One region of the Bradyrhizobium sp. 215_C5_N1_1 genome, then DNA from elsewhere that is predicted to be linked to it. Evidence: riboswitches for the same ligand, from Rfam matches in the RefSeq annotation. Region 1 holds a riboswitch; each other region holds the start of a gene.
What was found. Region 1 has a riboswitch for cobalamin ahead of AB7G19_RS20480 (ribonucleoside-diphosphate reductase subunit alpha). Riboswitches for the same ligand answer to the same signal wherever they lie in the genome.
Positions count from the first base shown of each region.

Region 2: it holds a riboswitch for cobalamin, as region 1 does, so the genes downstream of both, AB7G19_RS29065 (TonB-dependent receptor) here and AB7G19_RS20480 (ribonucleoside-diphosphate reductase subunit alpha) in region 1, are expected to answer to the same signal.
Region 3: it holds a riboswitch for cobalamin, as region 1 does, so the genes downstream of both, AB7G19_RS29085 (energy-coupling factor ABC transporter permease) here and AB7G19_RS20480 (ribonucleoside-diphosphate reductase subunit alpha) in region 1, are expected to answer to the same signal.
Region 4: it holds a riboswitch for cobalamin, as region 1 does, so the genes downstream of both, AB7G19_RS30370 (TonB-dependent receptor) here and AB7G19_RS20480 (ribonucleoside-diphosphate reductase subunit alpha) in region 1, are expected to answer to the same signal.

Region 1 covers NZ_CP197228.1:4,251,520-4,258,528, reverse strand. Annotated here, with positions in the region: gene ilvD (dihydroxy-acid dehydratase) at 1-520, opposite strand, end outside; gene AB7G19_RS20490 (GNAT family N-acetyltransferase) at 933-1,391, opposite strand; gene AB7G19_RS20485 (ribonucleotide-diphosphate reductase subunit beta) at 1,467-2,621, opposite strand; gene AB7G19_RS20480 (ribonucleoside-diphosphate reductase subunit alpha) at 2,632-5,535, opposite strand; cobalamin riboswitch at 5,658-5,875, opposite strand; gene AB7G19_RS20475 (hypothetical protein) at 5,989-6,567, opposite strand; gene AB7G19_RS20470 (DUF6925 family protein) at 6,628-7,009, opposite strand, start outside.
Region 2 covers NZ_CP197228.1:6,018,231-6,025,239, reverse strand. Annotated here, with positions in the region: gene cobT (nicotinate-nucleotide--dimethylbenzimidazole phosphoribosyltransferase) at 1-384, shown strand, start outside; gene AB7G19_RS29070 (histidine phosphatase family protein) at 391-963, opposite strand; cobalamin riboswitch at 1,035-1,236, shown strand; gene AB7G19_RS29065 (TonB-dependent receptor) at 1,352-3,724, shown strand; gene AB7G19_RS29060 (PepSY-associated TM helix domain-containing protein) at 3,737-5,158, shown strand; gene AB7G19_RS29055 (maleate cis-trans isomerase family protein) at 5,280-6,020, shown strand; gene hydA (dihydropyrimidinase) at 6,033-7,009, shown strand, end outside.
Region 3 covers NZ_CP197228.1:6,025,584-6,032,592, reverse strand. Annotated here, with positions in the region: gene AB7G19_RS29115 (cobalt-precorrin-6A reductase) at 1-543, opposite strand, end outside; gene cbiT (precorrin-6Y C5,15-methyltransferase (decarboxylating) subunit CbiT) at 542-1,723, shown strand; gene AB7G19_RS29105 (cobalamin biosynthesis protein) at 1,720-2,088, shown strand; gene cobM (precorrin-4 C(11)-methyltransferase) at 2,085-2,867, shown strand; gene AB7G19_RS29095 (cobyrinate a,c-diamide synthase) at 2,867-4,177, shown strand; gene cobA (uroporphyrinogen-III C-methyltransferase) at 4,174-4,905, shown strand; cobalamin riboswitch at 4,951-5,168, shown strand; gene AB7G19_RS29085 (energy-coupling factor ABC transporter permease) at 5,206-5,883, shown strand; gene cobF (precorrin-6A synthase (deacetylating)) at 5,925-6,674, shown strand; gene cobT (nicotinate-nucleotide--dimethylbenzimidazole phosphoribosyltransferase) at 6,685-7,009, shown strand, end outside.
Region 4 covers NZ_CP197228.1:6,297,342-6,304,350, reverse strand. Annotated here, with positions in the region: gene AB7G19_RS30380 (Cj0069 family protein) at 1-1,058, opposite strand, end outside; gene AB7G19_RS30375 (GFA family protein) at 1,219-1,626, opposite strand; gene AB7G19_RS30370 (TonB-dependent receptor) at 1,765-4,113, opposite strand; cobalamin riboswitch at 4,314-4,521, opposite strand; gene AB7G19_RS30365 (hypothetical protein) at 4,753-5,118, shown strand; gene AB7G19_RS30360 (FixH family protein) at 5,221-5,613, shown strand; gene AB7G19_RS30355 (efflux RND transporter periplasmic adaptor subunit) at 5,698-7,009, shown strand, end outside.

The sequences.
Region 1 (7,009 bases):
CCGCCTCGAACATGTCCTGCACGGTGACCTGCTGTCCGCGGAAATTGCCGGGCAGGATCGAGCCGCCGTAGATGAAGATCGAGGGCACGTTGAGACGGACCATCGCCATCATCATGCCCGGCAGCGACTTGTCGCAACCGGCAAGGCCCACGAGCGCATCATAGGCGTGGCCGCGCACGGTCAGCTCGACGGAATCGGCGATGCACTCGCGCGACGGCAGCGACGAGCGCATGCCGTCATGGCCCATGGCGATGCCGTCGGTGACGGTGATGGTGCAGAATTCACGGGGGGTGCCGCCGGCCGACGCGACGCCCTTCTTCACCGCCTGGGCCTGGCGCATCAGGGAGATGTTGCAGGGGGCGGCCTCGTTCCAGCAGGAGGCGACGCCGACGAAGGGCTGGTGGATCTGCTCGGTAGTCAGACCCATGGCGTAGAAATAGGACCGGTGCGGCGCGCGCGTCGGGCCTTCCGTCACGTGACGGCTCGGCAGCCTCTGCTTGATGTCGGTCTTTGCGTCCATCGCAAACCAGTTTCCCCGGCCAACCCTTTCAGACCCGAAAAATCAGAGCCAAGATTTGAATCGACCTTGGGATTTTCCGTCCTTCGAAGACCGCCGATGCCCTTCAAACTTTAGAGCGATTTTATTCATGTTCGGGTGTGGCTAAAAAGCGGCGCTGATGCGAACGGACGGAGATAAGGGTTTAATCCAAGATGAGTGTTGCAGAGACAGCACAATCGTTACCGGGAAGACACGGGTTGGCTTACTGTAATACCCTCGTGATTATACCAATCCACAACTTGAGATTTCAAAGCCGCTCCGGCGCGCCCCAGCGCGGGTCTCGGGAACGGAGCGTGCCTCACCTGAGTCGCGGCGGCCCACAGTACCAACCCCGTCATCCTGAGGCAGGAGTGATGAGCGCGAAGCGCCCAGTTCAATCCGTCAGGTCGAGCCGCATGAACTGGTTGTGCGGGCTTGTCTCATAGTCAGCGAACGGCGCGCAGGAGACGAAACCGGCGCTGCGGTAGAGCGAGATGGCGGGCGCGTGCAGGGCTGCCGTGCCGGTCTCCAGGCTGAGGTGCACATAGCCCCGCTTGCGGGCTTCAGCGATGATATGGCTCAGCAGTGCGCGCCCTACCCCGGTGCCCCGCGCAGCCGGCGCGGCACGCATCGACTTCACCTCGCCATGCGTATGATCCAGCTCCTTCAGCGCACCGAACCCGAGCAGGACATCGTCCTGCCAAGCCGTCCAGAAGGTCACGGTGGCAGCCGAAAGGCCGGTGGCATCGAGAGCGAACGCGCGCTCGGCCATCACGCTGCGCAGCTCCTCGAGATGATGTGCCAACAAGTCGGCGACATAGGGCGCCGTCGGATCGTCTCGTCGGATCTCCACCTCATCCCCCTGCTGTCGCACGCGTGCCACCGTTTAAGCACAGGTGACACGCCCGCGGCATAACCATGATCGGTGCTATTCCCAAGTCAGCGCACCACCATTCTGGTATTCGATGACGCGGGTCTCGAAGAAGTTCTTCTCCTTCTTCAGATCCATTGCCTCGGACATCCACGGGAACGGGTTCTCGACCTCGGCGAACACCGGAGCGAGCCCGATCTGCGCACAGCGGCGGTTGGCGATGAAGTGCATGTACTGCTCGCACAGCGCCGCGTTGAGCCCAAGAAAGCCGCGCGGCATCGTATCGCGTCCGTAGGCGGCTTCCAGCTCGGCCGCATCACGGATCATGCCGCGAACCTCGTCCTGGAATGCCGCCGTCCACAGATGCGGGTTCTCGATCTTGATCTGGTTGATCACGTCGATGCCGAAGTTGAGATGGATACTCTCGTCGCGCAGGATGTATTGATACTGCTCGGCGATGCCGACCATCTTGTTGCGGCGGCCGAGCGACAGGATCTGCGCAAAGCCGGTGTAGAACCACATCCCCTCGAACACGACATAGAAGGCGACGAGATCGCGCAGGAAGGCGCGGTCGCTATCCGGCGTCCCCGTCTGGAACGACGGATCGTCCAGGTGCTGCGTGTGCTTGAGCGCCCAGGCCGCCTTGTCCGTGATCGACGGCACCTCGCGGTACATGTTGAACAGCTCGCCCTCGTCGAGGCCGAGGCTTTCGACGATATACTGGAAGGTGTGGGTGTGCACCGCCTCCTCGAAGGCCTGCCGAAGGAGGTACTGCCGGCACTCCGGATTGGTGAGGTGACGGTAGATCGCCAACACGATGTTGTTGGCGACGAGCGATTCAGAGGCTGCGAAGAAGCCGAGATTGCGCTTGATCGCGCGCCGCTCGTCCTCCGTTAGCCCGTCCCGCGACTTCCATAGCGCGATGTCGGCCTGCATCGAGACTTCGGTCGGCATCCAGTGATTGTTGCAGCCTGAAAGATACTTCTCCCAGGCCCATTTGTACTTCAGCGGAAGCAGCTGGTTGACGTCGGCGCGGCAGTTGATCATCTGCTTCTCGTCGACCGAGACGCGGCCGCCGGCGCGATCGATCGCACCTAAGCCGGTCGGGTCGGCCGGCTCGAGCTTGAGCTGGGTCTGCGGACGCAGTGCGGTGGCGAGACTTGAGACGGCCGGAGCGGCCGCTGTGGTTTCGGTATCGGACCAGTCAAGCATCGTCATCTCCTCACTGGCACGCTTCGCATTCGGGATCGTCGATCCGGCAGGCCTTGATGCCGTCGAGGTCCGGCACCGCAGAGGTCGGTATCATGATCGGCGCGTGCGACACCGCCACAGACGCGGACACCGCATTGAGCTTTCCGTCGGTGCCCTTCAACGTCGATTTCTCGACATGCGTGGCGCTGTGCGAGCGCAAATAGTAGGTCGTCTTCAAGCCGCGCCGCCAGGCCAGCCGGTAGAGCGCATCGAGCTTCTTGCCGGAGGGATTGGCGATGTAGAGGTTGAGCGACTGCGACTGGTCGATCCATTTCTGCCGGCGCGCGGCCGCCTCGATCAGCCAGGCGCTGTCGATCTCGAAGGCGGTGGCGTAGAGCGCCTTCAGATCGTCAGGAACGCGGTCGATCTGGCCGACGCTGCCGTCGAAATATTTGAGGTCGGAGACCATGACCTCGTCCCAAAGCCCCCTCGCCTTGAGGTCGCGGACCAGGAACTCGTTCACGACCGTGAAGTCGCCGGACATGTTCGATTTCACGAACAGGTTCTGATAGTTCGGCTCGATCGACTGCGAGACGCCGCAGATGTTGGAGATCGTCGCCGTTGGCGCGATCGCCATGACGTTCGAGTTGCGCATGCCGCTGGACGTGACCTTCTTGCGGAGGCGATCCCAGTCGAGTGTTGCGGAGCGATCGACGTCGAGACCACCGCGCGCGTCGGCGAGAAGCTGGATGGAGTCGAGCGGCAAGACGCCCTTCGACCACAGCGAGCCCTCGAAGCTCGGATAGCGTCCGCGCTCCGCGGCGAGATCGGACGACGCTTCGATCGCGTGGAACGAGATTGCTTCCATGCTGGTGTCGGCAAACATCACGGCAGTGTCGGACGCAGTTGGAATGCGCTGGACCTGAAGCGCTTCCTGAAATCCCATCAGGCCGAGCCCGACGGGACGATGACGCATGTTGGAGCGGCGCGCTTCGGGGATCGTGTAGAAATTGATGTCGATGACGTTGTCGAGCATCCGGACGGCGGTGGTCACCGTCCGCTTCAGCTTGGCCTGGTCGACACCATCGGGCCCGACATGGTTGAGCATGTTGATGGAGCCGAGATTGCGGACCGCGACCTCGTCGGCCGAGGTGTTGAGCGTGATCTCGGTGCAGAGGTTCGAGGAATGGATCACGCCCACGTGGCGTTGCGGCGAACGCAGATTGCAGGGGTCCTTGAAGGTGATCCAGGGATGACCGGTCTCGAACAGCATGGTCAGCATGCGACGCCAGAGGTCGCTCGCACGCACGGTCTTGAAGACGCGCATGCCGCCGGCTTTCGCCCTGGCCTCATAGGCCTCGTAAGCCGTCTTGAACGCCTCGCCATAGAGATCGTGCAAATCGGGCGTCTCGTCAGGCGAGAACAGCGTCCATTCGCCATCGGCATCGACGCGCTGCATGAACAGGTCCGGCACCCAATTGGCGGTGTTCATGTCGTGGGTGCGGCGGCGGTCGTCGCCGGTGTTCTTGCGCAGGTCGAGGAATTCCTCGATGTCGACGTGCCAGGTCTCCAGATAGGCGCAGACCGCGCCCTTGCGCTTGCCGCCCTGGTTGACGGCAATCGCGGTGTCGTTGGCAACCTTCAGGAACGGGATGATGCCCTGGCTCTCGCCGTTGGTGCCCTTGATGTGGGCGCCGAGACCACGCACCGGCGTCCAGTCGTTGCCAAGGCCGCCGGAATATTTTGCCAGCAGTGCGTTGTCCTTGATCGACTTGAAGATGCCGTCCAGGTCGTCGGACACCGTCGTGAGGAAGCAGGACGACAATTGCGGACGCAGCGTACCCGAATTGAACAGCGTCGGCGTCGAGGCCATGAAGTCAAACGATGACAGCAGATCGTAGAACTCGATCGACTTGGCCTCTCGGTCGATCTCGCGAACCGCAAGACCCATCGCTACGCGCATGAAGAAGGCCTGCGGCAATTCGATCCGCTTGCCTCGGACGTGCAGGAAGTAGCGGTCGTAGAGCGTCTGAAGCCCGAGGAACTGGAAGTTCAGGTCGCGCTCGGGCTTGAGTGCAGCCGCGATCCGGCCGAGGTCGAAGCGGGCCAGTTCAGGATCGAGCAGTTCGGCAGCGATGCCGGTCTTCAGATAGGCCGGGAAATATTCGACGTAGCGCATCGTCATGTCGGCCTGCGAGGCGGACGTCGGCACGCCATGGACGTAGGACAGCACCTCGCCGCGCAGCTTGTCCAGCAGCAGGCGCGCGCTGACATAGGCGTAGTTCGGCTCCTGCTCGACCAGCGTGCGCGCGGCCATGATCGAGGCCAGTGCCAGTTCGTCCTGGCTGATGCCGTCGTAGAGATTGCGGGTGGTCTCGGTGAGCACGGGTGCCGCGGAAACGCCGTCGAGGCCGGCGCAGGCTTCGCCGATAATCAGCGCGAGCCGCTTGGTGTCGAGACCAACGCGCGAACCGTCGGCGAGCGTGACATGAAGTGCCGGCGCGACAGCGGGCGTCGCTTCCGCGGCCGCCTCCTCGGCGCGCTGGCGCGACCGCTCCTCGCGGTACAGCACATAGGCGCGTGCGACCTTGTGGTGCTCGCTCCGCATCAAGGCGAGCTCGACCTGGTCCTGCACGTCCTCGATATGGAAGGTGCGTCCCTCGCCTGCCCGCCGCATCAACGCAGTGACGACTTCGGCCGTCAGCTGCTCCACGCTCTCATGGACGCGGCGCGAGGCGACCGCGCTGGTGCCTTCGACCGCAAGGAAAGCCTTGGTCATGGCGACCGCGATCTTGGCGGAATCGAACGGCGAGACCTTGCCGTTGCGACGGATGATCTGCATCGCCGGCTCGCTCGAAGCAAGCGCAAGCGATTGTGGACGCAAATGAACGATGGGTGCGGAAGCGGTGTCCGCGTCGTGCAGGTTCAGTGACATCAATGGGCCCCGTGATGCGCGCGTTGTGTTTGAACGGGGCTGTAAGGAAGGACGCTGCAGAAACGCCGGCGGCAGAGTTGCCGGGCGGTGCATGCAAGCGACCGCCGGACACCCCGCCCGTGGACGTTCAGATCGTCGCGGCAGGTCTCCTGGCTCGCAGGTCGTCGCCCACTTCCCGTCTTCCCGGCGCGAAAGGCACCAGTGACGATTGTTCGGAAGCAGCTCGCTGCTGACAGTTGCGGGGGCAGCGCCGGAATTCCACGCTCTCACGCGGTTCACCGGCTTCCCTCTTAGCCACTAAATCTTGCGATCCAGCGGAACCGTGACGCCCACATGTGGTGACATATGCAGCCGGGTGTCAACGATTCGTTGCGGGTCATGAGCCCTGTTCCCTGTGGAATGCGGGAATTCCCGCCGGGCTCGCGCAACCCTTGGGATGACGCACATCCAGCATTACGCGTTCCGCATCGCGCGCCCGAACGGATCGACCAGGCGGACGATCTCGCAGGCGGCGACGAGGCCGGCGAGCCAGACGGCGCTGGTCAGCCCGATGCGCGTCACGATGGCCGCAGTGAACGCGCCCTCTCCGCCAAGGAACGGCGTCGCGGCAAGCAGCGCGAGCTCATAGGCGGCGTAGGCGGCGACGAGCGCGATGGCCAGCATCAGCGGCGTGCGGCCCTGCGGCAGCAGGCGGAGAACGGTCGATGCCGCTGCCGTCGACAGCAACGCGGCAGCACCGATGACAAAGCCCCAGGCGATGGTGCTGCCATCGATGGGATAGTGCAGCACGCCGAAGCCGATGGTCTGGTTCACGAGCCAGGCGCCGGTGACGACGAGCAGCGCCGGACGCATCGGCAGCATCGCGGCGGCGACGACGGCGAACGCCGCAAACGGCGTCGCGCAGGCAAGCGCGAAGCTCGCGAGCGCGCATGACACCGTCAGCAGCGCAAAGCAGAACATCGGCGCAAGGCGCGAGGTGACCGGATGAAGGCGGAAACGGTCGGCGTGGGGCGGCAGGATGGTGACAGTCATGGAACGATCTCCTTATGGGATTTGTAGCACATTTTGTTGGAACGCGGCATCACGTCTGACTCAGTGAAGAGCCTCCATGGGATCTTCAGTCTCGGCTGGATCGCGACGGTCGTAGGCGGCAAGCCAGGCGGCGAGTGTCGCGGTGTGCGGCTCCATGGCCGCCAATTGGCGCAAGGCCACGCGAACAGTGGCGCGCGCCGTGCGATCGGGCGGAAGCGTCGCCATCTCAGGTCCCCGCCCCTTCTCGATCGCTTCGACCGCGGCCCTCTTGCACGCCGTCAGCTCCGGCAGCCCATAGAGTTCGAGCAGCGCCTGGAAGGCTGCGTGAAGATCCGGCCGAAAAGCGCGCTTGCGGCCGAGCTGATCGCGCAGCGGATGGGCCGGATAGAGATGCGCGCAGGGGATCCACCCCTCAGGCAGCGGCTCGGTGGCGGCATGGGTG
Region 2 (7,009 bases), 1.8 Mb from region 1:
GGCGTTGCAGGTGCTTCGCCGGAAAAGATCCTGTGCGCCGTCGGCGGCCTCGAAATCGCGGCGATTTGCGGCGCCATCATTGCGGCTGCGCAAGCCCGCATTCCCGTGTTGATCGATGGCTTCATCGTATCGGTGGCGGCGCTGGCGGCGGTGCGGCTGAACCCGTCGTGCCAGCCATTCCTGCTGCCGTCGCATCAATCGGCGGAGCAGGGGCATCGGCTGGTGCTGCGCGCGCTGAACGTGCAACCGTTGATCAGCCTCGATCTCAGGCTCGGCGAAGGATCGGGCGCGGCCATCGCGCTGCCGCTGGTGCGGCTCGCGTGCAGCCTTCACAACGGCATGGCGACCTTCGCGCAGGCCAACGTGCCGGATCGCCCGGCCTGATCGTGCTCAAGCTGCGCGCTGGTTGACCGCGACGACGCGCCAGCCCGTGGCGAGCCGGTCGATCCGGGTCAGTGACAACGGGTCGATCACGAAGCGCAGGGCCGCTTGTGGCGTGAGATCCAGCGCAATGCAGAGCGCGGCGCGGATGGTGCCGGAATGCACGACGAGCGTTGCCGATCCGGCGCCGATCCGTGACAGACCGATCCGCACACGCGCGACCTGATCCTCAAAGCTTTCGCCGCTCGGCGGCCGTCCGTGCGCCGGATTGTTCCAGAACTGCGCATAGGCCTCCCCGCCGGTCGCCGCGAGCTCGTCATGCCGCCGGCCGGTCCAGTCGCCAAAATCCTGCTCGCCAAATTCGGGCACCAACGCGGGTTCGAGTCCCAGCGCGCGCGCCGTCTCAACCGTACGTCGCGCCGGGCTCGCCAAGCTCGCAGCATCTGGCGGGAGCCTCTGCCGCAACGCCTCCAGTTGCACGCGGTCGCCGAGATCGGCGGGCGCGTCGGCTGCGTGGATCGTCCCTTTGGCGCCGTCGACGGGCGCATGCCGTATCAGCCAGAGGAAGGTCTCGCCTTCCATGCCTATCTCCAAGGAAGTTGGTCGCTGTGGTAATAACGTCGCACCGGCACATTGACTCTGTCTTGTCGGTAATCCTAGATGGCTTTGACGGTTTCCCCGAGTGGGGATGAAAAGGGAATGCGGTGCGGGGATTTTGTCCCCAATGCCGCGGCTGCCCCCGCAACTGTAAGCGGCGAATCTTGCGTCACGAGCCACTGGGTATCTCGGTCCCGGGAAGGCGATGCAAGGTACTGACCCGCGAGCCAGGAGACCTGCCGTCAGCCGTGGTCACACGCGAAGATGTCGGTCGGGGAGTACAGACATTCGGCTTCATCGGAAGGCTCAAAGGCCGGAGGTGGGACCTGGTTCGCTGTGACGTGCCACTGACGTCATACCGAGGTCCCGAACTGTGTCTTCCATTCGTCTTGTACGACCGCGTTGCTTCCTGCTCGCTTCCGCCGCGCTTACTTCATTTGCAGTCGCCGATCTGCCCGCAGCGCTGGCGCAGCAGGCCCGCGAGCCGCTGCCGCCGGTCGAGGTGTCGCCCGCCCAATCCCGCAAACCGGCAAAGCCGGCGGCCCGGGACGCGCAGAGCCCACGCCGCGCAGCATCGCGCAGGCCAGCGGCCGCATCGGCCGCGGCCAAGCCCGTCGTGCCGACCGCGGCGGCGCAGACGCCGCTCAACACCAATGTGGTTGCCGAGAGCGCCTCGCGCCTCGGCCTGACCGTGCAGGAGACACCCGCGACCGTCGAAGTCATCTCGGCCGAGACCATGCGGGAGCAGGGCTATCGCACCGTGTCGGAGGTTGCGCAGGGCGCGGTCGGTGTCACCTCCGGCGACAATCCGGCCGAGCCCGCGGCTTTCTCCATGCGTGGCTTCACCAACAGCCAGATCAACATGCTCTACAACGGCATCAAGATCGGTCCGCAGAACATGACCTCGCGGATCACGGATACGGCCAATCTCGCAGCCGTGGAATTTTTGAAAGGTCCGGCCTCGCTGATGTCGGGCGAAGGTGCCGCCGGTGGCGCAATCAACTTGATCACGAAGCAGCCACACACCGGGCCGATCCGGAATGAAGCTGACTTTTCCTGGGATTCGCTCAACTCGTTCGGCGTCCATTACGGCTCGGGCGGCAGCACCAATTTGCAGGGGCTGGACTATCGCTTCGACATCAGCCGCGCCTCGCTCAACGGATTTGCCGACGACACCAATACCAAGACGCTGGATGTGTCTGGCCAGCTCAATTACCGCATCTCCGACAGCCTCAAGATCTGGGGCGCGATCGAGTACCGGGAAGATCGCTCGAAGGCCTATTGGGGCGCACCGCTGGTACCGATCGCCTTCAGCGGCTCGCATGCGACGAGCGGCATTGTTTCGGGCAATTACGTCTCGAACTTCAACAAAACGAATCTCGGTGCGATCACGATCGACGATCGTACCTTCAACACCAATTACAACGTTCTCGACAACCGCAACGTGGCACAAGAGGTGTGGCTGCGCGGCGGCTTCGAACTGAAGCTGGCGCCTGACCTGACGCTGAAGAGCCAAGCCTATGCCTATGGCGCGGAGCGTACCTGGTTCAACAACGAGATCGAGGCTTTCAATGCCAGTACGGGCCTGCCCAACTCGAACATGGTCGATCGCGAGCGCTTCTATGTTGCACATAGCCAACGCCTTGTCGGCAACATTACCGACCTGATTTGGGACGCTAATATCGCAGGCTTCGACAACCGCCTGGTCACGACACTTTCGTCCAGCTATCTCGATTTCGTCAGGCCAGGCGCGGCCAACTTCCCGGACGATTACGTCTCGCTCGTCAATCCCGACCGTGGCCTTTACGGCCTGCTCACGACGCAGCAGCAGACCGCGCGCATCGACAACGAGGCGCTGTCGTTCGAGGACCGGGTGAAGCTCACGCGAACCTTCGCGCTGGTCGGCGGCCTGCGCGTCGAGCATATCGGGCTTGACCGCAACTCGATCGACTCCGCCGGGCTGGAAAAGGCGAACTTCCCGTTCTCGAAGTCCTGGGTCCCGACGACGGGTCGCATTGGCTATACCTGGGACGCCGTTCCCGGCCTGACCTTCTTCAGTCAGTACGCGACCGGTGCTGACGTCTCAGCCAACAACATCTTCCTGCTTGGGCCAGCCCAGCCGCTCGACCTGACGACCTCGCGCACCTATGAGACGGGCGTCAAGCATCTGTTGTGGAACAACAGGGCGGAATGGTCGTTCTCGGCCTACGATATCGAGCGCAAGAACGTCTATGCGGCGGCTGGCGGCATGCAGCTCAACATCGCGGGACGGCAGGAGTCGAAGGGCGTCGAGCTCGCCGCGGCCGTACGCCCGATCGATCCCCTGCGGCTCTGGGGCAACATCGCCTATGTCGATGCACGCTATGCCGACTACAATTTTGCCGGTGGTTCGTTCTCCGGCAACACGCCGCCGAACGTGCCGCGTGTCGTGGCCAATGCCGGTGCGTCGTACCGGTTCTTCACGCCCTGGCCGGTGGAGCTCGGCATCACGGGCCGCTATGTCGGCGACCGCTACAACACCGATGCCAACGTCGTGACGATGAAGGCCTACACCGTCGCCGACGTCTACGCCTTCGTCGACATCCCGAAGACGGTGTTCAACGCGGTCGACCAGGCCCGTCTGGGCTTCCGCGTGCGCAACATCACCGACAAGCGCTACGCGATCTGGGGCGATCCGTTCTATCCCGACCAGATCCTGCTCGGTGCGCCCAGGACCTATGAGCTCTCGGCCGCGTTCAAATGGTAGGGCGCTGACCACATGATGAACGCGATCGTGCTGCTGCATCGCTGGCTCGGGATCGCGTTCTGCCTGCTGTTCGCGATGTGGTTCGCGAGCGGAATCGTGATGCACTTCGTCCCGTTTCCGTCATTGGCGGAAGCGGAACGTTTTGCCGGGCTCGCGCCGGTGGCTGGCGGAGAGGTGAGGATTGCGGTCGCGGAGGCCGTCGCCGCGAGCGGGATCGCGGACGCCACGCGCGTTCGCCTGGTCCAGCGGAGCGACGGGCCGGTCTATGTCGTGTCGAACCCGTCGCGTGTGCGTGCGGTCCATGCCTCCGACGGACGGGATGCATCGGTGACGTCCGCCGACGTCGCGGTCGGTATCGCGCGGGATCATGCCCGGCAACGCGGGCTCGATGCCGCGCGGGCGTCGATGATTTCGGGCGCGGATTATGATCAATGGAGCGTACCCAACGGCTTTGATCGACACCGGCCTCTGTTGCGCGTCGCTCTTGGCGATGCGGCCGGAACCGAGGTCTATGTCTCCTCGCGCACCGGCGAAGTCGTGCTGGATACGACCCGCAGCGAACGCGGCTGGAATTGGGCCGGCAGCGTCCTGCACTGGATCTATCCGACGGTCCTGAGGAGCAACTGGTCCCTTTGGGATCAGGTGGTCTCGACATTGTCGCTGGTGGCTTTTATCGCGGCGACGCTCGGCGCGGTGCTCGGAATTATCAGGATCAGGATTCGAGGGCGCGGGGTCTCGTCGCCTTATCGCGGCTGGCACGCACTGCATCACATCATTGGTCTCGTCGCGACCGTTTTCGTGCTGACCTGGAGTTTCAGTGGCTGGCTCTCGATGGATCACGGCCGGCTGTTCTCGCGCGGGGAGCTGACCCCGACCGAAGCAGGCGTGGTGTATGCCGCGCCGGACTGGACGACGGCCCCACCGGTCGGTCAGCCGTCGGCTCGCGAAGTCGAATGGTTCGCCGTCAACGGTGTTGTCTACCGGCGCGACCGGACCGGCCTCGCCAGTCAGACCTTGACTAAAACGGAGGAGGCGATCCGCAGCCGGCAGGTGGCATTCCTCGGCGAGAAGGATGTCCATGACCTGACGACGCGCCTTGCGCCGGGTTGCGGCGCCCCGTCCGTTCTAGCCGACAATGACGACTATCCCGCGCACTCGGCTGTCCCCGGAGCGCCCGTCTATCGCTCCCGATGCGGCGACCTCTGGTTCGACATCGACGGTGCCGACGGCCGCGTGCTGCAAAGACTGGATGCCTCGCGGCGGGCCTATCGCTGGTTCTACGGTGCGCTTCACACGCTCGATTTTCCCGTTCTCATGGCGCACCCGCGTCTGCGCGATATCCTGGTCGTCGGGCTCTGCTTGTTCGGGCTGGCATTTTCCGTCACCGGCATCGTGATCGGCTGGCGGCGCTTGCGGTCGACCTTCACGGCTTGAGCTGCGTATCGAACAAATCATATGCGCCATGCAGATTGCGGGTTGCGCGGGCGATGGCAGGCGCGGATGATCGTCCGAGGGGGCGCAGCGGTGCGCTCTCTCAATGGGGCGATCGTGATCGATGTCAATTCAGCGCAAGCGCCTCGGCATGATGACCCCGTCGTCCAACTCGGTGCTGGAGCCCGTCACCTGTTCCATGCTGCATGGCGTGGCCGGCGTCACCGCTCATTTCTCGCGCTTCCGCGTCACCGAGATCGCGCTCGATGCCGCGGCGCTGAACCAGTTCGATGCCTCGGTGATGCTGCCGGCGGCGGATCTGCTGGCGGACGCCAAGGTCGATGCCATTGCCTGGAACGGCACGTCGGCAAGCTGGCTCGGTATCGGCCGCGACCGGAGCCTGTGCGAGGCGATCGCGGCGCGGACCGATATCCCGGCGACGACCTCCACGCTCGCCTGCATCGACGCCGTCCGCGCGCTCGGCGCCGGACGCGTCGGCCTGGTCGCCCCCTATACGGACGATGTGCAACGGCGTATCGGCGATGTCTGGGCCGAGGAGGGGATCGCCCCTCACGCCGAGCGGCATCTCGGCCTGCGCGATAACTTTTCCTTTGGTGAGGTCACGCCCGCGACGATTGCCGACATGATCCGCGCGGTCGCGGCGGACGGCGCCGATGCCGTCGTCATTCTCTGCACCAATCTCGACGGCGCCGCGCTGGCTGCAGCACTCGAACGGGAGTTGGGCATCGCCGTGCTGGACTCGGTCGCGGTCACGCTGTGGCGGACGCTCGAACTCGCCGGTGGCGACATCGCGGCCCTTGCGGCGTGGGGCCGGATCTTCCAGACATCAGCGATCATCAAGTGACGGAGCCCTCCTGTGACGCAGCTCGATCTCGCCATTCGCGGCGGCACCATCGTGACGGCCAGCGACGAGTTTCGCGCCGATATCGGCATTCGCGACGGACGCATCGTCAGCATCGCCGACCGCATTGAAGGCGCGGCGCGCGAGATCGACGCGACGGGGCTGCTGGCGCTGCCGGGAGGCATCGACAGTCACGTCCACATCTCCCAGGCCTCCGGCCCCGACGTCGTGATGGCCGACGATTTTGCCTCGGCAACGCGCGCGGCGGCGGCCGGCGGCAACACCATGGTGCTGCCCTTCGCGCTCCAGGAGAAGGGGACGTCGCTGCGCACCTGCGTCGAGAACTACCGCAAGCTCGCCGAGGGCGAGTGCTACATCGACACCGCTTTCCACCTCATCATCTCCGACCCCACCGCGGTCGTGCTCGGGCAGGAGCTGCCGGCTCTCGTCAAGGACGGCTACACCTCGTTCAAGGTGTTCATGACCTATGACGACCTCGTGCTCAGCGACAAGCAGTTGCTGGAAGTGTTCGACGTCGCTCGCCGCGAGGAGGCGCTGGTCATGGTCCATTGCGAGGGCTACGACGCGATCCGTTTCCTCACGGCCAAGCTCGAACGCGAGGGCCATATCGCGCCCTATTATCACGGCACCTCGCGGCCGCAGGCCGTCGAGCGCGAGGCGACGCATCGCGCCATCAGCCATGCCGAGGTGATCGGCGTCCCCATCATGATCGTCCACGTCTCCGGGCGCGAGGCGATGGAGCAGGTGCGCTGGGCCCAGCAGCGCGGACTGCCGGTGCATGCCGAGACCTGCCCGCAATACATCACGCTGACGGCCAACGACATGAAAGGCCTGAACATGGACATGTCAGGCGCAAAGTATGTCTGCTCGCCGCCGCCGCGCGATGCCGAAAGCCAGCAGGCGATCTGGGAAGGGATCACCACGGGTGTGTTCCAGACCTTCTCGTCCGATCACTGCCCGTTCCGCTACGA
Region 3 (7,009 bases), 1.8 Mb from region 1:
GAGCTCGCCGTCGAACGTGAACGGCCCGCGCGACACGATCACATCCGCAGCGAAGGGCAGCGGTGCTTCGGGCGGATCGACGAACCGCAGCGTGTAGACGTGCTGCGGCTTCGTCGCGAACGGTGCGATGTGCTGCCGGCCGATGGCGAGGAACACGTTTGCGGGCGACTCGGGCAGCGCGGCGGCCGCGGCGGTGACGTCGGCGACTTCGATCCAGTTGTCGCCGGGCGCCTTCGTCCAAAGCGCGCGCTCGAGCGCGATCAGCGGCGTGCCCGTTTGCGCGCACGCTTCGATCGCGTGGCGGCTCATCTCGGCAGCGAAGGGATGCGTGGCGTCGATCACATGCGTGATGCGCTCACGTCGAATATAGTCGGCAAGCCCGCCCACGCCGCCGAAGCCACCGACGCGGGTCGGCAGCGGCTGATCGGCGGGCGTGCGGGTTCGGCCGCCATAGGAATACACGGCGTCGATGTGCGCGCGTGCGACTTCCGCGGCGAGCAAGCTCGCATCGGCGGTTCCGCCCAGAATGAGGGCGCGCGTCATGGCTGATCCCTGGCTGACCATCATCGGTATCGGCGAAGATGGCCTTGCCGGGCTGTCCGAAGCAAGCCGAAAGGCGCTCGCCAAGGCAGAAACTGTTTTTGGTGGCGAGCGTCATCTCGCGCTTGCTGATGTGGGGGGGCGCGGTCGCCCGTGGCCGGTGCCGTTCGACGTAGACATCGTGGTGAGCTGCCGCGGCCGGCCGACGGTGGTGCTCGCCTCCGGCGATCCGTTCTGGCACGGCGCGGGTGCAAGTCTCGCCGAGAAGCTCGATGCCAACGAGTGGATCGCGCATTCGGCGCCATCGACCTTCTCGCTCGCTGTCGCGCGGCTCGGCTGGCGCCTCGAAGCCATTGCCTGTCTCGGGCTTCATGCCGCGCCGTTCGAGCGTCTCGTGCCGCATCTGGCGCCCGGTGCGCGCATCATTTGCCTCGTGCGCGACGGCAAGGCGGCCGGTGATCTCGCCAAATGGCTGAGCGAGCGCGGGTGGGGCGCCTCGGCGTTCTGGACTCTCGCCGCGCTCGGCGGGGCGCGCGAAAGCATCGCCGAGCATCGTGCCGACGGCTTTGCGGGCGATCTCGCCGAAAACCTGGTCGCAGTAGCCGTTGAGGCGAGGGGCGGGCAAGGCATTCCCCGCACCTCCGGCCTGTCAGACGATCTCTTCATGCATGACGGCCAGATCACCAAGCGGCCGGTGCGCGCGCTGGCGCTCTCGGCGCTGGCGCCGCGTCCCGGCGAGCGGCTGTGGGATATCGGCGCGGGTTCTGGCTCGATCTCTGTGGAATGGGCGCTGTGCGGCGGGACGGCGACCGCCATCGAGGCGCGCGAGGATCGCGCCGCGAATATCCGCAGCAATGCAACAGCGTTCGGATTGGCGCATCGGATCACCGTCATCACGGGGAGCGCGCCGAAAGCTTTTGCTGCGTTGGAAGCGCCGGATGCCGTCTTCATCGGTGGCGGTCTCGATATCGCGATGTTCGATGCCATCTGGTCGCGGCTTGCGCCGGGTGCGCGGCTCGTCGCGCATGCGGTAACGCTGGAAACGGAAGCGCTGCTCGGCGAGCTGCACCAGCGCCACGGTGGCGAATTGATGCGGGTCGAGATTGCCCATGCCGCGCCGCTCGGCCGCTACCGGTCCTGGGAAGCGTCGCGGCCCGTGGTGCAATGGAGTGCGGTTCGATGAAAGTCGCCGGACTCGGATTCAAAAAGGATGTCACGCTCGCGTCGCTGCGCGAGGCGCTGCTGGCGGCCGGTGGTTCCGAAGGCCTTGCGGCGGTCGCGACTGTCAGCGAGAAGGCCGACGCGGAGCCGCTGAAGCAGCTCGCGCGCGAATGCGGTGTGCCGATCAAGGCTGTCTCGGCTGAAGCGTTGGCCAACATCCATACGCCGACGCGGTCAAAACTCGTCGCGGAAAAGTTCGGCACGGGCTCGGTCGCTGAAGCCGCGGCGCTCGTTGCGGCTGGCCCTCGCGCGCGATTGATTGCGACGCGGGCGGTCTCGCGGGATCGCACCGCGACCGCCGCGATCGCGGAAGGAGACGGCGCATGACGGTGCACTTCATCGGTGCAGGGCCGGGCGCTCCGGATTTGCTGACGTTGCGCGGACGCGACCTCATCGCGGCCTGTCCGGTCTGCCTCTATGCGGGCTCGCTGGTGCCCGAGGGCGTGCTGGCGCATTGCCCGCCCGGCGCCCGCATCGTCAACACCGCGCCGCTGTCGCTCGACGAGATCATCGCGGAGATCGCTGCCGCGCATGCCGACGGCAAGGATGTTGCTCGCCTGCATTCCGGCGATCTCGCGATCTGGTCGGCGATGGGCGAGCAGCTTCGCCGCCTGCGCGCGCTCGGTATTCCCTACACGGTCACGCCGGGCGTGCCGTCCTTCTCGGCTGCGGCAGCTGCACTGGAGGTCGAGCTGACGCTTCCCGGTCTTGCCCAGACGGTGGTGCTGACGCGCACGCCGGGCCGCGCCAGCGCAATGCCTGAGGGCGAACAGCTCGCGTCGTTCGCCGCCACCGGTGCGGTGCTCGCGATCCATCTGTCGATCCATCTGCTCGACAAGGTCGTCGCCGAGCTGACGCCGCACTACGGCGCGGATTGCCCGGTCGCCATCGTCTGGCGCGCGAGCTGGCCGGACCAGCGCATCGTTCGCGCCAGGCTGGCGACGCTCGATGCCGCCGTCGGCACCGAGATGGAGCGCACGGCACTCATTTTGGTTGGCAAGACGCTTGGAGCGGCGGATTTTGACGAGAGCCGCCTCTATGCCGTCGACTACGACCGCCGCTATCGGCCGGTCGGCGCCGATCCGCGCTTTCCGGAGGCATCGTGATGCCGGCAGGGCTCGTCATCTCCGCGCCGGCCTCCGGCGTCGGCAAGACCACGCTGACGCTGGCGCTCGCGCGCGCCTGGCGCAATGGCGGATTGAACGTGCAGTGCTTCAAGAGCGGGCCCGATTATATCGATCCCGCCTTCCATGCCGCTGCGACGGGGCGCGCTTCCGTCAACGTCGATAGCTGGGCGATGGATCGCGGGACGATTGCTCATCTCGTCGGTCGCGGCACTAATGCCGATGTCGTGCTCGCGGAGGGCTCGATGGGCCTGTTCGACGGCGTCGCCGCGCGCGGCGTCTCCGGCACCGGCGCCACCGCCGACATTGCGGAGATGCTGGGCTGGCCGGTGCTGCTGGTGATCGATCCCTCCGGACAGGCGCAGACGGCGGCGGCGGTCGCCGCAGGCCTTCGCGACTATCGTGCCGGCGTGCGCCTTGCCGGCGTGGTGCTCAATCGCGTCGCCAGCCCGCGACATGAAGATCTCGTGCGGCGTGCACTGAACGACGCCGGCATCGCCGTGTTCGGCGCGCTGCCGCGTCATGCAGAAATCAGCCTGCCGAAACGGCATCTCGGCCTGGTGCAGGCCGAAGAGCAGGCCGAGATCGGCAAGCTGATCGACGAAGCCGCGCGCTTCGTCGCCGAGCATGTCGATCTCGATGCGGTGCTGCGATCGGCAGCAAGCTGGTCGCCGCAACCGGCGGCAAGCGGCATGAATGTGACGCCGCCCGGGCAGCACATTGCGTTGGCCCGCGATGCCGCGTTCTCCTTCATCTATCCGCACATGCTGGAGGCCTGGCGCGCGGCCGGTGCCGAGATCTCGACATTCTCGCCGCTTGCCGATGAAGCGCCTGACGCGAGCGCCGATGTCTGCTGGCTGCCCGGCGGCTATCCCGAGCTGCACGCGGGGAAGATCGCGGACAATGCCCGCTTTCGCAGCGGCTTGCGCGCCTTCGCTGACACACGGCCGGTGCACGGCGAATGCGGAGGCTATATGGTGCTTGGAGCCGCTCTGACCGACGCCGACGGCGTCCGTCATGAGATGACGGGCCTGCTCGGACTGGAGACGAGCTTTGCCAAGCGCCGTATGCATCTCGGCTATCGTCTCGCTGCGCTCGCCGCGCCGATGCCGGGCCATCAGGTCGGCGCGCGCCTGCGCGGTCATGAGTTCCACTATTCGACGATTGTCGCGCAGCCGGACACGGCGTTGGCGGTCGTGCACGATGCAACAGGCGCGGTCATCGCCGAGACCGGCTCGCGCCGCGGCCTTGCCACCGGCACGTTCTTCCACCTGATCGCGGAGGATCGGTGAGCGGTTTTGTCACTTTCATCTCGGCCGGCCCCGGCGACCCCGAGCTCCTCACGCTCAAAGGCGCGGCGCGGCTGCGCGATGCCGACGTCGTGCTCTATGACGACCTCGCCTCGGGCGCGATCCTCGATCTGGCCCGGCCCGGCGCCAATCTCGTCGCGGTCGGGAAGCGGGCAGGGCGGCCCTCGACCAAGCAGCACCACGTCAACCGCCTGCTGGTCGACTATGCCGCGGCCGGTGTCCGTGTGGTGCGGCTGAAATCGGGCGATGCCGGTATCTTTGGCCGGCTTGAGGAGGAGCTGGAGGCGCTGCGCGAAGCCGGCATCGGCTACGAGATCATTCCCGGAATCACCTCGGCCTGTGTCGCCGCCGCGCAAGCCGGCATTCCCCTGACCCGGCGCCACACCTCGCGCCGGGTGCAGTTCGTGACTGGGGCCGATGTCACCGGCGAGCTGCCGCAGAATTTGAACTGGGCGGCGCTGGCGGATCCCGAAGCGACCACCGTGGTCTATATGGGCCGGCGCACCTTTCCGGCGCTTGTCGCAAAATTGATCGAGCACGGCCTCGCGCCTGATACCCCGGCGCTGTTCGCCGAATCCCTCGGTCGTCCCGACGAGCGGCTGGTCCGCACCACCATTGCCGAGCTTGCCGAGCAGCTTGCGCGGGGTGGTGCGGCTTCGACGGCCGCTGTCATCCTGTTCGGAGCGCTGGCGGGCGATTATCCGTCATGACCGTCCCGGCCGCCCTTCGCCCCTTGACGCCCGGCTGGCGAAAGGGGCACACAGGAGACGCATGGTGCTCGAGGCGGCGCAAACCGCCGGAGCATAATCGGGAATGGGGGTGGGCGGACAGTTGCGCCGCCCAAAACCCCAGCCGCCCCCGCGACTGTAAGCGGTGAGGGACTCCGATCAGCCACTGGGCCGCAAGGCCCGGGAAGGCCGGAGAACCCCAGTGAACCGCGAGCCAGGAGACCGGCCGTGCATGTTTTGTGGCCAAGGCCGTCGGGTGTGACGGCAGGAAGGAACTGAACCATGCATATCGAACCCGGAGTCGTATCGGGCGCCAAGCTCGTGTTGAGTTACGCAACCGGCATCGCCGTCGGCGGCGTTGCGCTGAAGCTCGCGGTCGAGACCGTGCGCGAGCAGGGCATCACGTCGTTCGCGGCGCGGACGCTCGCCACCACGGGCCTCGTGTTCGTCTTCTTCGAGATCCTGCCGCACTTCCCGGTCGGCGTCTCCGAGGTGCACTTCATCCTTGGCTCGACCCTGTTCCTGCTGTTTGGGGCGGCGCCCGCGGCCTTCGGCCTTGCGTTCGGACTGTTGTTCCAGGGCATCTTCTTCGAGCCGCCCGATCTGCCGCAATTCGGCATGAACGTCACCACGCTGCTGGTGCCGCTGTTCGGGATCCAGGCGATCGCCGCGCGGATCATTGCCCGCAACACCGCCTATGTCGATCTCAGGTATCGCCAGGCGCTGGCGCTGTCGACCACGTATCAGGCCGGCGTCATCGCCTGGGTTGCGTTCTGGGCGCTCTATGGCTCGGGCTTCGGTGCGACCAACCTCGTCAACATCGCGACCTTCGCGGCCTCCTACGCGCTCGTCATCGTGATCGAGCCGCTGGCCGACCTCGGTGTGCTGGCACTGGCAAAATCGCTGCGTGGCGTCACCGCGCCCGGTCTCGTCACGCCGCGCCTGCACAACGCGGCTTAAGAGACAAAGGGGCGGCCGTCATGGCCGCCCCTGCACGCGCGATGCTCACGCTCTCCCTGATAGGCATCGGTTGCGGCGATCCGGAGCAGCTTACGCGCGCCGCGGTTCAAGCCATCAACGCGGCCGATCTCATCCTGATCCCGCGCAAGGGGACGGCGAAGTCCGATCTCGCAGATCTCAGGCGGACGATCTGCGCGGATGTGCTCACCAATCAAACGACGCGCATTGCCGAGTTCGACCTTCCCGTGCGCGATGCCGGTGAAGCGGACTATCACAAGGGCGTCGACGACTGGCACGATGCCGTGGCCGCGGCCTGGTCGCGGACGATCGCGAGCCAGCTCGAAGGTGAAGGCAAGGTCGCGCTGCTGATCTGGGGCGATCCCTCATTGTATGATTCCTCGCTGCGCATCGCGCGGCGGCTCGATCCCTTGCCTGATATCGAGGTCGTGCCCGGCATCACTTCGATCCAGGCACTGTGCGCGGCGCATGCGCTGCCGCTCAACGACATCGGCGAGCCTTTCCTGGTCACGACGGGGCGCCGCTTGCGCGAGGGTGGCTGGCCGCAAGGCGTCGATACCGTGGTGGTGATGCTCGACGGCGCCACGGCGTTCCAGTCGCTCGATCCAGCCGGGCTGCACATCTGGTGGGGCGCCTATCTCGGCATGCCCGATCAGATCGTGATGTCGGGCGTTCTGGCCGAGATCGGCCCGCGCATCGTCGCCGCGCGACAGGATGCGCGCGAGCGGCACGGATGGATCATGGACAGCTACATTCTCAAGCGCAGGCCGTAAGCGAGGCAGCATGCTCCCCGATTGGGTCACCCGGAAATGCCCCGATGTCTCCGCTGTCCACCGCGAGGCGGCGCTCGCGCGTCAGGCGCAACTCACAAAACCGGCCGGCGCGCTCGGCCGGCTGGAGCAGCTTGCGGTCGAGCTTGCGGGCCTGCAGGCGACCGAGCAGCCGCGCGCCGCGCGGGTGCCGATCATCGTCTTCGCCGGCGATCACGGCATCGTCGCGCAGGGCGTGTCGGCCTATCCGCAAGGAGTGACCATCGCGATGATGGCGAATTTTGCCTCGGGCGGTGCCGCGATCTCGGTGCTGGCGCGCGAGCTTGGCTCAAACCTTG
Region 4 (7,009 bases), 2.0 Mb from region 1:
TGAGTCCGGAGCAGGCGGTGCTTCACCGTTCGGGCGATTGCCGCCGGCGCGTCGTCGGGAATCGCGAAGCATGAGCTCGCGTTGATTTCGCACAGGACGTAGGTGTCGGTGCCGGCGGCGTCGCGGGGCCCGTACAGGAAGTCGGCGTCCCAGATCACCGGCAGCGACGGCTCGTCGATGCCGAGCGTGCCCATCAGCTGCGGCGTCCATTCGTCCTCCATCGCTCTTCGGAGCGCCTGGAATTGCGAAGCAGCGGGTCCGTGCATGATCCGTGGGCCCGGCTGAGCCTCGGGTGCGTCGGGGCCTTCCGGCGGCGGCGGGATCAGGGCCTTGATCAATTGATGCCCGAAGCCCGCGACCTTGGCGCCGCTCATGTAGCAGCGGATCATGCCGTCGGGTAGGCGGGGTTGGAACGCCTGGTCGATGATGCAGCCGCCCCATCCGAAATACGGTTCGCAGCGGGCGAGCAAGGCATCGAGCGGAATGTCCTCGGGTAGACTGCCGCGTTGGGCATGCAGCACGCGAACCATGGCGTCCACGTTGGGCAGGGCCTCCACCTTCCACACCCCCTGGCCACCATTGCCGCGATTTTGCTTGAGCACGCGCGGACCATTCGCCTGAAGGCGCGAAGGAAATTCGGCGCGGAAGCTTGCGGCGGTGTCATAGCGGTGCGTGTCGGCTCCCCAGCCGAGGTGACGCGTTCGGTAGAGCACGTCCTTGACGCCCATCTTCAGGATCACGTCGGGATGGGCGCTTACCCACGGCCCTTGCGCCGCAACGTCGCGAAGCAGCGGGTCGAGGGCCTCGCGCGTCTTGCCTTGATGGATCGGATCGACCCAGACGAGCACGCCATCGACGGCGAGCAGTTGATCGCGCGCGGCGTCGGCGAAAATCTCGTCGTAGATCACCGGCCGGGCTTCGATGCCGACCGCGGCGAGTGCTTCGAAAACGCGAACGAAGCGGCTGTTTTGCGCCGTCGCGTCCCGGCGCGCGGCTGCATCGCCGCGGGAGAGGATGGCAACGGTATGGCGGAGAGGAGGGTGGCGTTCGGTATCCATGCGCAAGCTCCACGAATGGCGTGCTGCGCAGAGCTTGGACCGAGGTCTCACGGGGAGTCTGCTTCGTCCCCACGCCGATGAATGTACGTGAAATCGTCCGGTCGTTGCAAGATGGTGCTTGTGCGGTTCCATCTAGACGGCGAACGCTTCGCGCGCGCCGCTACGGTGGCGGAGGATAGCGGTCGAATGTCGGCAGTTCGTGCGCGCGCTCCATCCATCGAAGGCGCTCTGCGACCTGGATGTGCATCGTCGCCGGTACGGCATCGGGATCGTCGTAGGTCGCGCTCTGGACGTCGATGACCCCGGGCAACATGTCGGCATTGACATAAAACAGGCCGGTTCCGCAGTCGCCGCAAAAGTGCCGCCGGGCATTTTCCGAGGAGTGATACACCTTGGGCTCGCCCTTGGTCACCTTGACGGCATCGTCCGCGTACATCGTCCAGCCGACGACGGGAGCGCCCGCGTGAAGCCTGCAATCGCGGCAGTGACACAGCGCGTGCACGATCGCTTCGCCCTCGACCTGATAGCGGATCGCGCCGCAGTGACAACCGCCGGTGATGGTGCTCATGCGTTCCTCCCGATGGAAGACAGGTCTCGTTGATCGATAGCTCTCGAGACCTGCGGCTTCAACGGCGCAATCGATTTGCGATTGCGTCCTACTGTCGCGTGACAACTCCTGCCACGGCGCGGGCGAGGTGATCCGCGACTACCACTTGAACGAAGCCGCGATCTCGTAGCTGCGCGGCGCGCCCAGGATGATCTGGTCGGTGTAACCCGGATCGCCCCAGGCCGCGTAGAGCTTGTTGGTCAGGTTCCTCACGCGAAAGCTGATCCGGGTCTGGTCGACGCCCGGGAAATAGGCTTTTGGAATATCGACGAACGCGTATGCGTCGAAGATCGTGTAGGCGTCCATCGTGACCAGATTGTCCTGGAAGTTGAAGCGGTCGCCGACGTGACGGACGAGGCCGCCGATCTCGACCGGCAGCTTCGTGTCGAAGCGATAGGAGGCGCCGGCGTTGGCGATGAAGTTGGGAACGTTGGGCGGCGTCTTGCCCGAATAGGACTGGAAGTCGCCATTGCCGTCGACATAGGTGAAGTCGATGAAGCGCGACTGCACGAAGGCGACGTTGCCCCATAGTTTCAGGCCCGCGACCGGATTGACCGCGGCGGCGATCTCGACGCCCTTGGAGGCCATCTTGCCGGCGACGTTGAAGAGGATGCCGCTTTCGGGGACGTAGACGTTCTTGCGCTCGATGTCGAAGGCCGAGAACGTGGCCTCCGCGCGCCTGTCGGCCGACAGCAGCTTCACGCCGGTCTCGTAGGTCCGCGACGTCGTGAGCAGCAGCGGCGTCGTGGGCCTGAGGATGAAGATGTTCGCCACCGTCGGGTCGGCTGCCGTCGCGTACTGGCTGTAAAGCATCACGCCGGGCGCGATGTCCCAGGTGTAGCCGATGCGTCCGGTGACCGGATTGAACGTCTTCGAGAAAGGATAGTTGGCTTTCAGGAGGCCATTCTCGTCGAAGCGGGTCCGCGACAGCTCGATATTCTCAAAACGGATGCCGCCGATCAGCGCAAAGGTCGAGGTCAGCTTGAGCCGGTCCTCGAACGACAGCGAGGCGGTGTCGAGATGGGTGTAGATCTTCTCGTCGCTGCGCGGGCCGTAGAGGCCGCGGTCCGGATTGAGGAGGTCGACGTAGTCATTGAAGAACAGCGTGTCCTGCGAGACGTTGAACTGGTTGCTGCTCGCCGCCACGGTGGCGACGAAGCGATTGTCCATTCCGCCGAGATTGGAATTGACGGTGAGGTCGGTGATGTTGCCGTAGAGCCGCTGCGCGTGATCGAGCGCCAGGCGCTCGCGGTAGATGCTCTGCGCGCCTGCGAAATTGCCTACGGTCTGGTCAAACGACGAGATCTCGTTGTTGAACCAGTGCCGGTGGGCGTCATAGCCATAGACCAGGCTCTTCAGCGAGATGTTGTTGGTGATGTCCCATTGAAAGCCGCTGCGCAGCCAGAGCTCGTTGGCGCCGCTGTGATTGTCGAGCACGTTGTAGTTCGTGGTCAGCGTGCGCGCGTCGATGGTGACCGGGACCGGCGTGCCGCCGCCGAGGTAATAGTTGCTCCAGAGGCCGGAGACGACGCCATACGTCGGCACGATGCCCGGCGCGTTCGCCGGCACCAGCGGCGTCCCCCAGTAGAAGCGGTCGTTGTCCTGCCTGTATTCGGTCGCGCCCCAGATCCTCAGGTTCTCGTTGACGCGATAGTTCAGCTGGCCCGAGACGTTGCTGAGCTTCGAATAGGTGTCGTCGATAAAGCCCTTGTTGTTGAAATGGCTGATGTCGAAGCGGTAGTCGAGGCCGTTGATCAGCGTGCTGCCGCCCGATCCGTAACCGGCGCGATAGCCGTTGAAGGAATCGTAGGAAGTGAAGGCGTCGTTGACGATTGGTCCGGTGTGCGGCGCCTTGTTCACGTAGTTGATGGCGCCGCCGGTCGCACCGAGGCCCGCCACCAGCGAGTCCGGTCCCTTGATGATCTCGACCTGCTGGAGACCAGCCACGTCCATGGGACGGCCGGTCATGGTCGACGGCCCGATCGGGATTCCGTTGTAGAGCGTGGAGATCTGGTCGCCGGAAAAGCCACGCATCGAGAAGATGGCGGGCGCGCCGGGCGCATCGCCGCCGGTGACGCCGACTGCAGCCTTGGCGACGTCGGTCGTGGTCCGGATGCCCAGGTTCTGCATCGTCTGTTGACCGATGACCTCGACGGTCGCCGGCATCTCGCGCGCCGTGATGCCGAGCCGGGAGCCGACGTCGGTGACGGCTGCCGTATTGAGCGGCGTCTGTACCGGCCCGCTCGGAGCTTGCGCGGCCGGAACGGCGACAGCAGGGGCGCCACGATTGCGTCCCGCGGCGCGCCGGGCCGCGCGCTGCTTCTGAGTGCCGGGGCTGACGGCAGGAGCCTGTCGCGGCGCAGGCGGCGACACGATCACCGGGCCGACCTCCCGGGAGCGGTTGTCCTGCGCCGCGCTTTGCGCGAGCGCCGCGGACGACAAGGACACCGACGAGAGCAGAGTAATCAGGAAAGCACGCGATAACGCTGGCCTTGCGCCAGCACGGAAATGAAGATTTTGCACGACAACGCTCTGCGGCGACGCAAACAAACCGTCACCGCGGTTGCCTTAGTCATCCACCTTCGCCCCAGGCGGCGGATGCACCGGCTACTTGTCCGACATCAGGGCACCCCGCCCAATGCGTTCGCGCGTGACCATGGCTGGTAGCAGGTTTCCTGGCTCGCGGGTCATCGCCTTCGACCACCTTCCCAGAGGCCCAAGCGGGGCTCCAGTGGTTCGTTTGGTCGTCGGCTATCCGCCTACAGTTGCGGGGGCAGCCGCGGAATTGCCCACTGAGGTGGACGCACCGCATTCCCTTGAAGAGTCCTTGCGGACACTACCGATCACGAAACTGGCATCAGGGGATGAGCGCGTCAACATCCGCGCGGGCTGCTGGACGGGCCGGTCGGTCGATGGTGGCCTTGTGTTGCTGTTTTGCACGATAGTCCGAAGGACCGCGTCGAAACGTCCAACCCGGCCTCCGGACGAGCCTGGGTAACGAACGCTTGACCACGATCAATAACTGCCTTTGGTGTCCGAGTATGCTACTGAGGCCGAGTTCCGGCCCGACAAGGTAAGTCGATATTGATGCAGTTCGTCCGTACCATCCTGGCAGTCGCCATCGCCATATCCTTGGCGATGCTGCCGGTTGGCGCGTCCGCGGCGAACCTCGCAATGTCGTCGGATGGCATGCAGACGGCCATGCACATGAGCGGCGACGCCGACATGTCGATGGACGATTGTTGTCCCGACATGAAGGGAACGGGCTCCCATAGCGGCGGCTACAAGTGCGGGATGGGCTTCTGCTGCGTCGGTGGGATCATCGCGCTCGGTGATGTCAGGCCCGTGGCGTTCGAACGTCTCGCCGTCATGGCCAGCACGATGGCTATTCCCCCGGATCAGGTCGTTTCCTTCCGCGGCGGCAGTCCTCCTTTCCGACCTCCTCGAATCTGATCTCGCAAAGCCCGAGACGCGAGCGGCGTGCCTGCTCGCGACGACGACTGACGTGCGCGCTTCACGCGCCACGGCGAAAGATCAATTCATGAGGACAGGACAATGCTTTCCAAAATCAGCACCGCGGCTCTCGCCGCCACCCTTTCGCTTGCCGCTTCCGCCGCGATGGCGGGCGCGGGCGACTACGCCTTCGAGCCCGTCACTCCGCAGATGAAGAAGGGCGAAGACGTCACGCTCGCCGTTCGCCTGACGAACAAGCAGACCGGCAAGCCGATACCGGACGCAGTCATCTTCAAAAGCCGCCTCGACATGGCCCCGGACGGGATGGCCGAGATGGAATCGGCGGTCGCGCCGCTGCCGTCCAGGGAGCCGGGTGTGTACGCCTTCAAGACGGACCTGCCGATGGCTGGACGCTACCAGATGACGCTGTCCGTGAAGGTGCAGGGCGAACCGGAGACCGTCACCGGCAAGGTGATCGTCACGGCGGTCAAGTGAGCGTTCGGGCGCTGCCCGGCGGCGCCCGACATTCCCCTTTTTCCTTCACACGGACGCGCGCTCCCGGGCGCGCGGATACACCATATGAAAACGCTGCGTCTCCTGACGGCTCTTGCGCTGGGCGGTGGCCTGGTCCTGGCCGGCTACTACTGGCATTCGAACGGTGCGGGCTGGCTCGCTGAGGCCGACATATCATCGGCTGCGGCTGGCGCGGAGCGAACGCCGCTTTACTACCGCGATCCAAGCGGTGCGCCGCTCTGGTCTGCGGGTCAGAAGAAGGACGACCGCGGGCGGGACTATGTGCCGGTCTACGACGACGATGGAGCGGCCGTCGCGCCGGCGCTACCGAAGGCGCAAGCGGCTTCGCCGCGAAAAATCCTCTACTACCGCAATCCGATGGGGCTGCCCGACACGTCGCCCGTCCCAAAGAAGGATCCGATGGGGATGGACTATGTCGCCGTTTACGAAGGCGACGACACCGACGACGGCACGGTGAAGCTGTCGCCCGGCAAGATCCAGCGCGCGGGCGTGAAGTCCGAGCCCGTCGCGCGGCGCCCGATCCGGGTCTCGGTGAAGGCGCCCGGCACGATCCAGCTCGATGAACGCCGCGTGTCGGTGATCGCGATGCGCGCCGAGAGCTTCGTGCAGAAGGTCGCCGACGTGACGACCGGCACGCGCGTGAAGGCCGGCCAGCCGCTGATGGAAATCTACAGTTCGGCGGTGGCGTCCGCGGCGGCGGAATATCTCGCGACGATCACCTCCAGGACGGTCGGCGGTGTCGAGATGTACGGCCGCGGCTCGCGGCAGCGGCTGGTCAATCTCGACGTTCCCGAGTCCGTCATCGCGGAGATGGACAAGACGCACACCGCGCCCGTGGCCATACGCTGGTCTGCGTCGCGCGACGGGGTCGTGCTCGAACGCAACGCGATCGAAGGCATGCGGGCCAATCCCGGCGACGTCCTGTTCCGGATCGCGGACACCTCGGTGGTCTGGGCGCTGGTCGACGTGGCCGAGCGCGATCTCGGCAACATCGCGGTGGGGCAGTCAGTCGCGGTGCGCGCGCGCAGTTTCCCCGGCCGAACCTTCACCGGGACAATCGCCGTCGTCTATCCGCAGGTGAACCGCGACACGCGAACCGTTCGCATCAGGATCGAGCTTGCCAATCCGGACGCGGTGCTGCTGCCCGACATGTACGTCGATGCCGATATCGACACGGCCGATGCCGCGCCCGTCCTGGCGATACAGGACAGCGCGGTGCTCGACACCGGCAGCCGGCAGGCCGTCCTCGTCGACAAGGGGGAAGGGCGTTTCGAACCGCGGGAAGTCAAGCTCGGCCGTCGCGGCGGCGGCTATGTCGAGGTGCGCCATGGTCTCGCGGACGGCGAGGCGGTGGTGA